2 regions of the Rhizobium anhuiense bv. trifolii genome follow, and region 1 is predicted to be linked to the other one. Evidence: predicted binding sites of a transcription regulator. Region 1 holds the regulator's gene; the other holds the start of a gene.
What was found. Region 1 encodes LexA, which represses DNA repair genes until DNA is damaged. Its sites were predicted from a motif close to TGTTCNNNNTGTGTTCNG; they were not measured.
Positions count from the first base shown of each region.

Region 2: a site for LexA is predicted at 2,642-2,659, ahead of recA (recombinase RecA). Genes of this name have one in related genera too.

Region 1 covers NZ_CP098803.1:2,316,931-2,324,249, forward strand. Annotated here, with positions in the region: gene gltA (citrate synthase) at 1-1,165, opposite strand, end outside; gene NE851_RS20165 (ComEC/Rec2 family competence protein) at 1,456-3,885, shown strand; gene lexA (transcriptional repressor LexA) at 3,866-4,585, opposite strand; gene NE851_RS20175 (VOC family protein) at 4,783-5,679, shown strand; gene kdsA (3-deoxy-8-phosphooctulonate synthase) at 5,676-6,521, shown strand; gene eno (phosphopyruvate hydratase) at 6,744-7,319, shown strand, end outside.
Region 2 covers NZ_CP098803.1:2,712,675-2,719,993, reverse strand. Annotated here, with positions in the region: gene cckA (cell cycle histidine kinase CckA) at 1-446, shown strand, start outside; gene NE851_RS22175 (pseudouridine-5'-phosphate glycosidase) at 579-1,511, opposite strand; gene NE851_RS22170 (carbohydrate kinase family protein) at 1,600-2,544, opposite strand; gene recA (recombinase RecA) at 2,774-3,868, shown strand; gene alaS (alanine--tRNA ligase) at 4,023-6,677, shown strand; gene NE851_RS22155 (LysE family translocator) at 6,766-7,319, opposite strand, start outside.

The sequences.
Region 1 (7,319 bases):
GGGCGAGCGCGAAGAGCACGGTGAACATGGTCGTGGGGAAGCCGAGCGCCTTCAGCGTGATGCCGGAATAGAAGTCGATATTCGGATAGAGCTTCTTCTCGATGAAATATTCGTCGGTGAGCGCGATGCGCTCCAGCTCCATCGCCACTTCGAGCAACGGATCGTCCTTGATGCCGAGTTCGCCCAGCACTTCATGCGTCGTCTTCTGCATGATCTTGGCGCGCGGATCATAGTTCTTGTAGACGCGGTGGCCGAAGCCCATCAGGCGGAACGGGTCGTTCTTGTCCTTGGCGCGGGCGATATATTCCGGGATGTGGTCGACTGTGCCGATTTCGTTCAGCATGTTCAGCGCTGCTTCGTTGGCGCCGCCATGTGCAGGCCCCCAGAGGCAGGCGATGCCGGCCGCGATGCAGGCGAACGGGTTGGCGCCCGACGAACCGGCGAGACGGACGGTCGAGGTCGAGGCGTTCTGCTCGTGATCGGCATGCAGGATGAAGATGCGGTCCATGGCGCGGGCAAGCACCGGATTGACCACATATTCCTCGCAAGGCACGGCAAAGCACATGCGCAGGAAGTTCGACGCATAGTCGAGGTCGTTCTTCGGATAAACGAAGGGCTGGCCGATATGGTATTTGTAGGCCATGGCGGCGAGCGTCGGCATCTTGGCGATCATGCGCAGGCTGGCGACCATGCGCTGGTGCGGATCGGTGATGTCCGTGGAGTCGTGATAGAAGGCCGACAGCGCGCCGACGCAGCCGCACATGACGGCCATCGGATGTGCATCGCGGCGGAAGCCGGTGAAGAAGCGGCTCATCTGCTCATGCACCATGGTGTGGTGCGTGACGCGATAATCGAAATCCTTCTTCTGCGCGGTGGTCGGCAGTTCGCCGTAGAGAAGCAGGTAGCAGACTTCCAGGAAGTCGCCATGCTCGGCGAGCTGCTCGATCGGATAGCCGCGATGCAGCAGAACACCTTCGTCGCCGTCGATGTAGGTGATTTTCGATTCACAGGATGCGGTCGAGGTAAAACCCGGATCGTACGTGAAGGAAGCCGTGTTCTTGTAGAGGGCACCGATATCGATGACGCTCGGGCCGATCGTGCCGCTTTTGACGGCAAGGTCGACAGATTTGTCACCGATTTTTATTGTAGCGCTTTGATCCGTCATGCTGATCCTCCGAAATGGCGGTGGCGCCTTAAAAGCGCCATAGGGGTTAAGCGTCCTCACCGATAGCTATATGATCGCGAAGCTAATGCCAAGTTACCGTGACGGCATTTTGTGCATTGCGGTATCACCTTTTAGGCACTGCAGCGATGAGCCGCGTGCATATCGGAAGCTGATGATTCGACTGGTCTTTTGGCACTCGCGATTTTCCCTCATATTTCAATCGATTATTCTTGCCGGATTTGATGGGAGGTTGCATTCTGGCCGCCTTGGCGGGTGAGCTTGGGCGGCGGATGCAGGAATTGACGACAGTCGAATTGCGGCCGGAAGCAGGCGCCGGCCTTGCCGATACCTCCGGTTTTTCTCCCCCTGCCGTGGTGTCGCGGCCGGCAAGGACGCAGTCGGCGACACCGTTGCGCCATCGCCTGCCGGCTTTGGCCTCGCAATCGCTGCGTGCCGGCAGGCGCATGCTGGGCGAGGAGGCGGATCATGGCCGCCTGCTGCTATTCTCGCCGGTCTTCCTCGGCGCCGGATCAGCCTTCTGGTTTCTTGGAGCATCGGATTTTCCGGTCATTGCACCGCTGCTCTGCCTGTTGGTGCTGACGACCGCGGTTCTGATCGCCAGCCGTATGCGGGCGGCATTGCGGACCGTCCTGCTGGCGCTTGCACTTGTGGCCGGTGGCATGGTCTCGGCGGAGTTCGAAAGCTGGCGGGCTTCGACCGTGATCCTCGACTCCGCCGTGACGACGACGGTGACCGGCCGTGTCGAACGGCGCGAAGGCGATGGTCGCGGCCGGTGGCGCTACATTCTGGCCGTCACCGGCACCGAGGCGCCGCAGGTGAAGCGGCCGCCGGAACGGATAACCGCGATCGCCCGCGGCGCCGACGCGCCTTTCGAGATCGGTGACATCATCACCGGCAGGGCTCGGCTGACACCGCCGTCAGGCCCAGCACTTCCAGAGCTCAACGACTTCTCTTTCGGGGCCTATTTCGATGGCATCGGCGCCAATGGTTTCTTCTACGGCGCGCCGACGAAAGTCGATTTGCAGGCGGGCCCGCAGGCTGCCAGATCGACGGCGGAAGCCCTGCTCGAATGGCTTTACCGGCTGCGCAGCGGCATCGGCGACCGCATCCGATCGATTCTGCCCGGCGACACCGGCGCTTTTGCCGCTGCTCTGGTGACGGACGAACGGCGCGCCATCTCGAATGCGACCACGGAGGCGCTGCGCCAGTCCGGTCTGGCGCATATCATCGCCATCTCCGGCCTCAACATGGCGCTGTCGGCCGGCATCTTCTTCGTCGGCTTCCGGATGCTGCTCAGCCTCTTTCCCGGCGTCGCCCAGGCCTATCCGACGAAGAAGATCGCCGCCGCCGGCGCGCTCATCGCCGTCACGGCCTATTTCCTGATCTCCGGCTTCGCGGTCTCGGCCGAGCGCGCGTTCATCATGATGGCCATCATGCTGATTGCCGTCTTCTTCGACCGGCCGTCGATCAGCCTGCGCAATGTCGCTCTCTCCGCGCTCGTCATCCTCGCCATTTCGCCGTCCGAGGTCCTGGGTCCGAGCTTCCAGATGTCCTTTGCCGCAACCTTGGCGCTCGTGTCGGGCTATCAGCTGTGGAAGGATCGGCGCGTCCGCGAGAATGCCTTCCTGAAGCTGCCGATCGTCAGGCCTTTCGTCGCGGTTGCGGGGTTCTTCGGCGGTGTCTTCCTGACCTCGCTGATCGGCGGTTTCTCCACCGCACTGTTTTCGATCGAGCATTTTCATCGCCTGACCGCCTACGGCCTGCCGGCAAACCTCGCGACGATGCCGATCATCTCCTTCATCATCATGCCGGCCGGGTTGCTGGCGATGCTGCTCATGCCTTTCGGTCTGGACGTTTTGCCTTGGAAGATTGTCGGATTCGGCCTCGATCTGGTGATCGCCGTCGCCAAGACCGTGTCCGGCTGGGGTGGCGACATCGGCATCGGCCGCTTGCCCGCCTGGTATTTCGCGGTCGCCGTGGCAGGCTTCCTGCTGCTGACGCTGCTCCGCACTCGGCTGCGCCATATGGGCACGTCGATCATGTCAGCCGCAACGCTCATCCTGCTGCTTCTGCCGGTTCCCCGGCCGCCGGATCTGGTGATTTCGGAAGATGGCAGTCTCGTCGCGGTCGTCGAGGCGGCGGCAATGGCCTCCAACCGTGAAAACCCGCCGGATTTCATCTTCGACCAATGGCAGCGCGCGCTGGTCCTGCCGGCGCATGACCCGCCGAAGATGCTGGATGGTCCTGCTGTCCCGCCAGCGGGAGAGGACCGCCGCGTCAAGCTCTCCCGCGATCAGCAGAACGAAGCGAGGGCGGCGATGCGGGCGGCTGCAGCCGGCGGTGACGCAAACCGCTTTTCCTGCGTCAAGAAGGCCTGGTGCATATCAAGGCTTGGCAACGGTCATGTGGTCGCCGTCATCGACAATGCCGCCTATCTCGCTCCGGCCTGCGATGCGGCCGATATCGTGGTAACGTCGGTCCGCCTGCGTTTCAACAGCTGCCGCTCAGGCGCGACGCTCTTCACCGGCGAGACGTTGCGCCGGACCGGTTCCGTCGAGCTGCGCTTCGCGGAGGCCGGCATGGAGGTCACAACCGCATTCGATGATCTGTGGCGGCCATGGATCCGCCATCGCGCCTATGACTGGCGCAGCAACAGCTTTGTCGAAACCGGCCAGGGTGTTAGTGATAGCGGCGAATAAGGCCGACGAGTTTGCCCTGCACCTTGACGCGGTCTGGCCCGAAGATCCGGGTCTCGTAAGCCGGGTTGGCCGCTTCCAGCGCGATCGAGGCGCCCTTGCGGCGGAAGCGTTTGAGTGTCGCTTCTTCGTCGTCGACGAGAGCAACGACGATGTCGCCAGGGCTTGCGGTGCTGCCATTGCGGATGATCACGGTGTCGCCGTCGAAAATGCCGGCGTCGATCATCGAATCACCCTTGACCTCCAGCGCGTAGTGTTCACCGGAGCCGAGCATATCGGCCGGAACGACGATGTCGTGGGTGTTGTTCTGGATTGCCGAGATCGGAACGCCGGCGGCGATGCGGCCCATGACCGGCACGGAGACTGAGTTGCCATTGTCGGCGACGGGTTTTGCAGGAGCGGGAGTGGCGACCGGCTGGGGCTTGCCCAGGCTGCCCTCAATGACGCTCGGCGAAAAGCCGCGCCGGGGCTGGATGCTGGGGCTATAGGCCTCCGGAAGCTTGATGACCTCGAGTGCGCGGGCCCGGTTCGGTAGGCGGCGAATGAAGCCACGCTCCTCGAGCGCCGTAATCAGCCGGTGAATCCCGGACTTCGAAGCGAGATCCAGGGCGTCCTTCATTTCGTCGAAAGACGGCGGAACGCCGGATTCCTTCATGCGCTCATGAATGAAGAGGAGAAGCTCCTGTTGTTTGCGCGTGAGCATCGACGTTGTGACCTCGTGATTGAAACAAATCCAGAACAGACACTATATGTTCCATATGTGTTCCGCAAGTAGCTAAATTTCCGTAAAACTTGGCGCCAACTCGTTGAGATTTTTATTTTCATTTGCCGGATTGGCCGACAAGTCTTGCCTTGGGCGGCACTGTCGCACATCTCTGCCGTGTCAGGAGAGGGGATATCATGAACGAGCATTCCGCCAAACCACGCCCGCTGGATCATGTCGTGCTGCCGGTCGTCAATATCGATCTGGCGCGCGAGAGGCTCGGCAAGCTGGGCTTTACCGTTGCCGCCGATGCGCGTCATCCCTTCGGAACGGAGAATGCCTGCGTCTTTTTTGCCGATAAGACCTATCTGGAGCCGCTCGGGATTGCGAGCGTTAGGGAAAGTGAAGCATCGGCGCGGCAAGGCAATGTCTTCACCGCCCGCAACCGCGCCTTCCGATTCCGCTGCGGCGAGGAAGGGCTTTCGGCGGTGGCCTTCGGCAGCGAGGATGCCGATATCGATCATCGGAATTTCGTCGGCGACGGAGCGAGCGCCGGCGAGATGCTGGCGTTCAGCCGGCCGATGACGATGCCGGATGGTTCTGAGAGCATTGCCGGCTTCAGGCTGGCCTTTGCCGGCGACCTGCGCGCGCCCGATCTCTTTCTCTTCACCGTCGAGCGCGTCAATCCGCTGCCGGCCGACCGCAGCGCGCTGGAGGCGCATGCCAATGGCGTCACCGGCATTGCCGAGGTGGTGCTTTGCGCGCCCGATGCGGCTGCCTTCGCCGCCTTCGTCAGTCTTGCCAGCGCGCAATCGGCAGTCGAGAAAACCGGTTTCGGCGTCACGATCGCGGCGTCGAATGTGAAAATCAGCCTGATGACGCCGGAGGGTTTGGAGGCCTATTTCGAGGTCGCTGTCCCATCCGCCGACCGCGGCCTGCGCGGCCGGGCGATTCTCTTCGCTGTCGCCGATCTTGCCGTGACAGAAGCGCATTTGGCTGCTAACGGGGTGACATATACGCGCAAGAACAATCGCATTCTGGTGAAGCCCGCGCCCGGGCAGGGCACGCTTTTCGCCTTCGAGGAAACACGATGAGCACAGATACGAATTCCCAAGTCAAGATCGGCGAGGGCCAGGGCCAGGTCACCTTTTCCAACACCGGCCGCCTGTCGCTGATTGCCGGCCCTTGCCAGATGGAGAGCCGCGACCACGCCTTCATGGTGGCCGGCACGCTGAAGGAGCTTTGCGGAAAGCTCGGCATCGGCCTCGTCTACAAGAGCTCCTTCGACAAGGCAAACCGCACTTCGCTTTCGGCCGAACGCGGCATCGGCATTGAAAAGGGCATGGAGATCTTTGCCGACCTCAAGAAGGAATTCGGCTTTCCCGTCCTGACCGACGTTCATACCGCCGAACAATGCGCCGAGGTGGCAAAGACCGTCGATGTCCTGCAGATCCCGGCCTTCCTTTGCCGCCAGACCGATCTTCTCATCGCCGCCGCCAATACCGGCCGCGTCGTCAATGTCAAGAAGGGCCAGTTCCTCGCTCCCTGGGATATGAAAAACGTCCTGAAGAAGCTTAACGCCAGCGGCAATCCGAACGTGCTGCTGTGCGAGCGCGGCGCCTCGTTTGGCTACAACACGCTGGTTTCCGACATGCGTTCGCTGCCGATCATGGCGTCGATGGGTGCTCCCGTTGTTTTCGACGCCACCCATTCCGTGGCGCAGCCGGGCGGGCAGGGCGATTCCTCGGGCGGCCAGCGGGAATTCGTTGAAACGCTGGCGCGCGCAGCGGTGGCGACCGGCATTGCCGGCGTCTTCCTCGAAACCCATCAGGACCCCGACAATGCGCCTTCCGACGGACCGAACATGGTCTATCTCAAGGACATGCCGCGGCTCCTCGAAAAGCTGCTTGCCTTCGATGCGGTCGCCAAGGCCTGATTACCCAGCTTGACGTTCAACAGTCTGACATGATCGCGCTATAAGCATGTCGCGCAAAACCAAAGAGCAAAGCGCGGACCATGCGAATGTTAGAGATCGCGACGCGCTTTCGTCCACATCGGAACGCTGGTTCGAAGGCTGGCAATTGCGGCATTGTAATTTGCTCGCCTTCGATTAAGACAGGTTTCGAACGACTTATCACCCACTGAGCAGGAAGAACCCATGACTGCAATCACCGATATCATCGCCCGCGAGATTCTCGATAGCCGTGGCAATCCCACCGTCGAAGTCGATGTCTATCTCGAAGACGGCAGCATGGGCCGCGCGGCTGTTCCCTCGGGCGCCTCGACGGGCGCGCATGAGGCGGTCGAACTGCGCGACGGCGGCAAGCGCTACCTCGGCAAGGGCGTCCAGAAGGCGGTCGATGCCGCCAACACCGAGATCTTCGATGCGATCGGCGGCATCGACGCCGAAAACCAGATCCAGATCGACAACATCATGATCGAGCTGGACGGCACGCCGAACAAGTCGCGCCTCGGCGCCAACGCCATCCTCGGCGTGTCGCTCGCCGTCGCCAAGGCTGCCGCCCAGGCCTCCGGCCTGCCGCTCTACCGTTATGTCGGCGGCGCTTCCGCCAGCCTGCTGCCGGTGCCGATGATGAACATCATCAACGGCGGCGCCCATGCCGACAACCCGATCGATTTCCAGGAATTCATGATCCTGCCGGTCGGCGCCGATACGATCGCCGAAGCCGTGCGCATGGGTTCGGAAGTCTTCCATACGCTCCGCAAGGAACTT
Region 2 (7,319 bases), 400 kb from region 1:
GTTCGATCGACAGCGCCATCGCCGAGATCGGCGTGCGGCCCGAGGCGCCGGCGACACAGCAGCCGGAGGATCTGACGGGATCGGCGGTCATCCTGCTCGTCGAGGACGAGGAGGCGGTGCGCCGCGGCGGCAAGCGCATGCTGGAAACGCGCGGCTACACCGTGCACGAGGCGGGCTCGGGCGTCGAGGCGCTCAGCATCATGGAAGAACTCGACGGCAAGGTCGATATCGTCGTCTCCGACGTCGTCATGCCCGAAATGGATGGGCCGACGCTGCTGCGTGAGCTGCGCAAGACCTATCCCGACATGAAATTCATCTTCGTCTCCGGCTATGCCGAAGATGCCTTTGCCCGCAACCTGCCGCCGGATGCGAAATTCGGCTTCCTGCCGAAGCCCTTCTCGCTCAAGCAGCTCGCTGTTGTGGTGAAGGAAACGTTGGACGGGTGAGTGGGGTGCGCCCGAGAGAGGGCGTGCCACACATCGCCTCTGGCACGGTTGTGCCGTGCCAGCCCCTCTGCCCGGCAGGCAGAGGGGCTTTTTCGGCACCATCTATCTGTCACGGCCATACCGACCTACCCGTCAATCCTCATTCCGCAGCGCCACCGCAATCTCGGCGGCAAGCCGCGCATTGTTCTCCACCAACGCAATATTGGTTTTCAGGCTCTGGCCGTCCGTCAGGTCGAAGATGGTCGAGAGCAGATAGGGCGTCACAGCCTTGCCGGTGATTTCGTCGCGCTCGGCGCTATCCAGCGCCCGCTCGATATAGATTTCCATCTCCTCGCGTGGGATTTCGTCGACTTCCGGCACTGGGTTGGCGACGAGCATGCCGCCGTCGACACCGAGCTGTTCGCGCACCGTCTGGAAATTGGCGATGGCGGCCGGGCTGTTCAGCGACAGCGGGCTTGATATGCCCGAGGAGCGTGACCAGAAGGCGGGGAATTCCTCGCTCTCATAGGTGACGACAGGCACGCCGCGGGTTTCCAGCACTTCCAGCGTCTTCGGAATGTCGAGAATCGCCTTGGCGCCGGCGCAGACGACGATGACGCCGGTTCGGGCGAGCTCCTCGAGGTCGGCTGATATATCGAAGCTTTCCTCGGCGCCGCGATGTACGCCGCCGATGCCGCCTGTGGCAAAGACGCGGATGCCGGCGCGCGCTGCCGCAATCATCGTCGCCGCGACCGTGGTGGCGCCGGTGCGGCGCTCGGCGATCGCGAAGGCGAGATCGGCGCGCGACACCTTCATCACCTCGGTCGCCTTGGCGAGCTGTTCCAATTCCGCGGCTTCAAGACCGATATGCAACGTGCCATGAATGACGGCGATCGTTGCCGGCACCGCTCCCTGTTCACGGATGATCGTCTCGACGCTGCGGGCCATCTCAATATTGCCGGGATAGGGCATGCCGTGGGTGATGATCGTCGATTCCAGCGCCACCAGCGGCGCGCCGCGCTGCTTGGCGCTGGCAACCTCCTTCGAATAGGCGATCGGCAGAAGAGGGGAGATGGGCTTGGTCATGGTCTTGTCCTATGATCGACAGAACATAATGCCGAAAAGTGTGGGCGGTTTTCGGACGGCATCATGCTCAACTCTTTAATTAGTCGCTTCAATGCAGAATTCTGATCTTGGGAACAAGGGCAAGCGCCTCATTCAAAAGATCCGGCGTCAGATTTTCGTTGACGGCGTGCCGCGACTGCACGGTCAGCGTGGCGGCCGCGGTGCCGTGGCGGACGGCTTCCTCGAGCGGCAGGCCGAGCATCAAGGCGGCGAGCGTGCCGGCCGCAAGAGAATCGCCGGCACCCGTGACATCGGCGACGGTGTCGGCGATCGGCGGCTGCAGCGTCACGGCGCGGTGCCCGCAAAGCGCGACGAGTTCGCGCCGGCCGCGAGTGACGACGGCATTCCTGATGCCGATCTCGTTCAGCAATGGTGGCCAGCCGGCGGCGTCTTCCGGCTGCTCACCGGTCAGGGCGGCGGCCTCGGCCTCGTTCAGGAACAGGTAGTCGATATCTCCGATGCAGGGTTTCAGCCTGACGACCTTGGCCGGCGAGATGGCGATCGCCGCGACGGGCTTGGCCAGGGAATGCGCCTTGGCGACGATCGCGGCGAGCGTCTCTTCCGGCAGGTTGGCATCGAAGAGGATGAAATCATGGGCGTCGAAAGCTTCCCGCACCCAGCGGATGGATAGACGCCGCGGCACGAAGAAGCGGTAGAGATCCATGTCGGCCAGGGCGATCACCAGATTGCCGTCCTTCTCGATGATCGCCGTGTAGCTCGGCGTCTTGCGGTCGAGGAAGACGAAAGGCCGGTCGTCGATGCCGGCGAAATCGGCGGCTTCGCCGACCAGTTCGCCGTTGGGATCGCCGCCGCGCGGCGAGATCATCGTCACCTGAAAACCGAGCCTTGCGAGATTGCGCGCCGCATTGAAGCCGCCGCCGCCCGGTTCCTCGAACCAGGTGCCGGGATTGCTGGCGCCAGGCGCCGTCTCGCCGGAGATGCGGCCGCGCCGATCGATATGGGCACCGCCGAGAACGAGAATCTTTCTTTTCATTTCAGGCACTCTCCTGATGCCCGACGTGCGAATCGATGGGATGGGTTTTTGTGCGCGCGTGCCGGCACTTTACATCTAAGTCGTTGCTTTTCATCGATAAAACAAATACAGAACACGGGCCGTTTTACCTTTTTCTTTCAATTGTTTGATCGCCTATTGCGAGAATGGAACAAATAGGGTACAAACTCGACATTGCTTGGGCGGCTTCAATAACCTAAAGGTGGATCGGATGTCTCAGAATTCATTGCGGCTGGTAGAGGACAAATCGGTGGACAAAAGCAAGGCGCTTGAAGCGGCACTCTCACAGATAGAGCGGTCGTTCGGCAAGGGCTCGATTATGAAACTCGGCTCCAACGAGAATGTTGTCGAGATCGAGACGATCTCGACCGGCTCGCTTGGCCTCGATATCGCACTTGGCGTCGGCGGCCTGCCGAGGGGCCGCATCATCGAAATTTACGGACCGGAAAGCTCCGGTAAAACGACGCTTGCGCTGCAGACCATTGCCGAAGCGCAGAAAAAGGGCGGTATCTGCGCCTTCGTCGATGCCGAACATGCGCTCGATCCTGTCTATGCCCGCAAGCTTGGCGTCGATCTGCAGAACCTTCTGATCTCGCAGCCCGATACCGGCGAGCAGGCGCTTGAAATCACCGATACGCTGGTGCGCTCCGGCGCCGTCGACGTCCTGGTCGTCGACTCGGTCGCCGCACTGACGCCACGCGCCGAAATCGAAGGCGAGATGGGCGACAGCCTTCCCGGCCTGCAGGCGCGCCTGATGAGCCAGGCGCTGCGCAAGCTCACCGCTTCGATCTCGAAGTCGAACACCATGGTGATCTTCATCAACCAGATCCGCATGAAGATCGGCGTCATGTTCGGTTCGCCGGAAACGACGACGGGCGGCAATGCGCTGAAATTTTATGCCTCCGTACGCCTCGACATCCGCCGCATCGGCGCGGTCAAGGAGCGCGAAGAGGTGATCGGCAACCAGACCCGCGTCAAGGTCGTCAAGAACAAGATGGCGCCACCCTTCAAGCAGGTCGAGTTCGACATCATGTATGGCGAGGGCGTTTCCAAGACCGGCGAGTTGGTCGATCTCGGCGTCAAGGCCGGCATCGTCGAGAAATCGGGCGCCTGGTTCTCCTATAACAGCCAGCGTCTCGGCCAGGGTCGTGAAAACGCCAAGACCTTCCTGCGCGACAATCCGGATCTCGCCCGCGAGATCGAGCTGTCGCTGCGCCAGAATGCCGGCCTGATCGCCGACCGCTTCCTGCAGAACGGCGGACCGGATCCCGATGACGGCGATGGCGATGCCACTGCGGAAATGTAATTTTCGCGCTTGAACTCATCAGTCAGTTCCAGCCGGCCGCATTCCTGATGAGAATGCGGCCGGTTTTGTTTGTCTGCTGGACAGTGGCGGAGGCGAACGTTAAAAGCCGATGGATTTGTATTTACCTGCCTCCGGCAGCATTGAAGGGCATAGCATGAGCGGCGTGAACGATATCCGGTCGACCTTCCTCGACTATTTCAAGAAGAACGGCCATGAGATTGTTCCGTCGAGCCCGCTCGTCCCGCGCAACGACCCGACGCTGATGTTCACCAATGCCGGCATGGTGCAGTTCAAGAATGTCTTCACCGGCCTGGAAAAGCGTCCTTATTCGACGGCGACGACCTCGCAGAAGTGCGTGCGCGCCGGCGGCAAGCACAACGACCTCGACAATGTCGGCTATACCGCGCGTCACCTGACCTTCTTCGAAATGCTCGGCAACTTCTCCTTCGGCGACTATTTCAAGGAGAATGCGATCGAGCTTGCCTGGAAGCTCGTGACCGAAGGTTTTGATCTGCCGAAGCATCGCCTGCTGGTAACCGTCTATTCCGAAGACGAAGAGGCAGCGACGCTGTGGAAGAAGATCGCCGGTTTCTCCGACGACAAGATCATCCGCATTCCGACCTCCGACAATTTCTGGCAGATGGGCGATACCGGCCCCTGCGGTCCGTGCTCGGAAATCTTCATCGACCAGGGCGAGAACGTCTGGGGCGGCCCTCCGGGCTCGCCGGAGGAAGATGGCGACCGGTTCTTGGAATTCTGGAACCTCGTCTTCATGCAGTTCGAACAGACGGAGCCCGGCGTTCGCAACCCGCTGCCGCGTCCGTCGATCGACACCGGCATGGGTCTGGAGCGGATGGCCTGCATTCTGCAGGGCGTTCAGAGCGTGTTCGACACCGATCTCTTCCGGACACTGATCGGCGCCATCGAGGATACGATGGGCGTCAAGGCGGAAGGCAGCGCCAGCCACCGCGTCATCGCCGACCACCTGCGCTCCTCGGCCTTCCTGATCGCCGACGGTGTGTTGCCGTCGAATGAGGGCCGCGGTTATGTCCTGCGCCGCATCATGCGCCGCGCCATGCGCCATGCGCAGCTGCTCGGCGCCAAGGAGCCGCTGATGTACAAGCTGCTGCCGACGCTGGTGCAGCAGATGGGCCGCGCCTATCCGGAGCTGGTGCGCGCCGAGGCGCTGATCTCGGAAACGCTGAAGCTCGAGGAAAACCGCTTCCGCAAGACGCTCGAACGTGGCCTGTCGCTTCTTTCGGACGCGACGACGGATCTTTCCAAGGGCGATATGCTGGATGGCGAGACCGCCTTCAAGCTCTACGACACCTACGGCTTCCCGCTCGATCTGACGCAGGATGCATTGCGTGCCCGTGAGATCGGCGTCGACATCTCCGGCTTCACCGATGCGATGCAGCGCCAGAAGGCCGAAGCCCGCTCGCACTGGGCCGGTTCCGGCGAAAAGGCGACCGAAACCGTGTGGTTCGAGCTCAAGGAAAAACACGGCGCGACCGAATTCCTGGGCTACGACACCGAAACGGCTGAAGGCGTCGTGCAGGCGATCGTCAAGGACGGCGCGGTTTCCACCGAGGCCGGGGCCGGCGACAAGGTACAGATCGTCGTCAGCCAGACGCCGTTCTACGGCGAATCCGGCGGCCAGATGGGCGATACCGGGGTGATCTCGTCCGACCACGGCAAGATCGAGATTTCAGATACGCAGAAGAGGGGCGAAGGCCTGTTCGTGCATCTGGGTACCGTCATCGAAGGCGTGGTCAAGGATGGCGATGCTGTCGCGTTGACGGTCGATCATGCCCGCCGTTCGCGCCTGCGCGCCAATCACTCGGCAACCCACCTGTTGCATGAGGCGCTGCGCGAAGTGCTGGGCACTCATGTGGCACAGAAGGGTTCGCTGGTAGCACCCGAGCGCCTGCGTTTCGACGTTTCGCATCCGAAGCCGATGTCGGCCGAAGAGCTGAAAATCGTCGAGGATATGGCAAATGAGATCGTGCTGCAGAATTCGCCGGTCACCACGAGGCTGATGAGCGTCGACGATGCGATCGCCGAAGGTGCGATGGCGCTGTTCGGTGAGAAATACGGCGATGAAGTCCGCGTCGTGGCGATGGGCGAGGGTGTGCGCGGCGCCAAGGCCGGCAAGCCCTATTCGATCGAACTCTGCGGCGGCACGCATGTCGGAGCCACCGGCCAGATCGGCCTGATCCGCGTTCTCGGCGAAAGCGCCGTCGGCGCCGGCGTTCGCCGCATCGAGGCCGTCACCGGCGAATCGGCGCGCGAATATCTGGCCGAACAGGACGAGCGCGTGAAGACGCTTGCCGCCTCGCTGAAGGTTCAACCGTCAGACGTTCTCTCGCGCGTCGAAGCGCTGATCGACGAGCGCCGCAAGCTCGAAAAGGAACTGGCCGACGCCAAGCGCAAGCTCGCCATGGGCGGCGGGCAGGGCGGCTCGGCCGATTCCGTGCGCGAAGTCGCCGGCGTCAAGTTCCTCGGCAAGTCGATATCGGGCGTCGATCCCAAAGATCTGAAGGGGCTCGCCGATGACGGGAAGACCAGCATCGGCTCGGGCGTCGTGACGCTCATCGGCGTTTCCGAGGATGGCAAGGCAAGCGCGGTCGTTGCCGTGACGCCCGACCTCGTTGATCGCTTCAGCGCCGTTGATCTGGTGCGCGTCGCTTCTGCCGCGCTTGGCGGCAAGGGCGGCGGCGGCCGTCCGGACATGGCGCAAGCTGGCGGCCCTGATGGCGCCAAGGCCGACGAAGCCCTTGAGGCAGTTGCGTCGGCACTTGCAGGCTGACCATCAGCCTGACGGCGTTTGACATGTGGACCGGCTGCGAGATCTGGATTTCGCAGCCGGTTTTATTTTGCGCAGAAGCCTGCGGCGGTCAGTTTCGCGCTTGCAAAGCGAGGCGGCAGGCGAGCCCGGCAAAAACAGTCGCCAGCATATATTGCGGCATCTTCGGAAAGCGGCTGAGCGAGGCCAGCCGCGTGCGAATTTGGCTTCCGAGAATAATGACGGCTCCATTGACGACGAGGCCGATGCCGTTCAGCACGGTCGCAAGCACCAGCATCTGCATCGTGATCGAGCCGCTTTGCGCAGTCACGAATTGCGGAAAGAGGGCCATGACGAAGAGGGCCATTTTCGGATTGAGCAGATTGGTGGCGAGACCTGCAAAGAAGATGCGTCTGCCCGAAAGCCGTCTCAATGTCGATGCTGGCGCAAAGGCGGTGACTTCCGAGAGGATTGTCTTATAGGCCAAATAGAGAAGATAGCAGCAGCCGGCCCAGCGCACTGCTTCATAGATAGCGGGCACCGTCACGAAGAGCTGAGAGAGCCCGAAAGCGGCGGCAAGGGCGTGGCAATAGGTGCCGAGCGCGATGCCGGCATAGGTCAGAAATCCGGCGGCGCGTCCCTGGCTGACACTGCGCGAGGCGATCA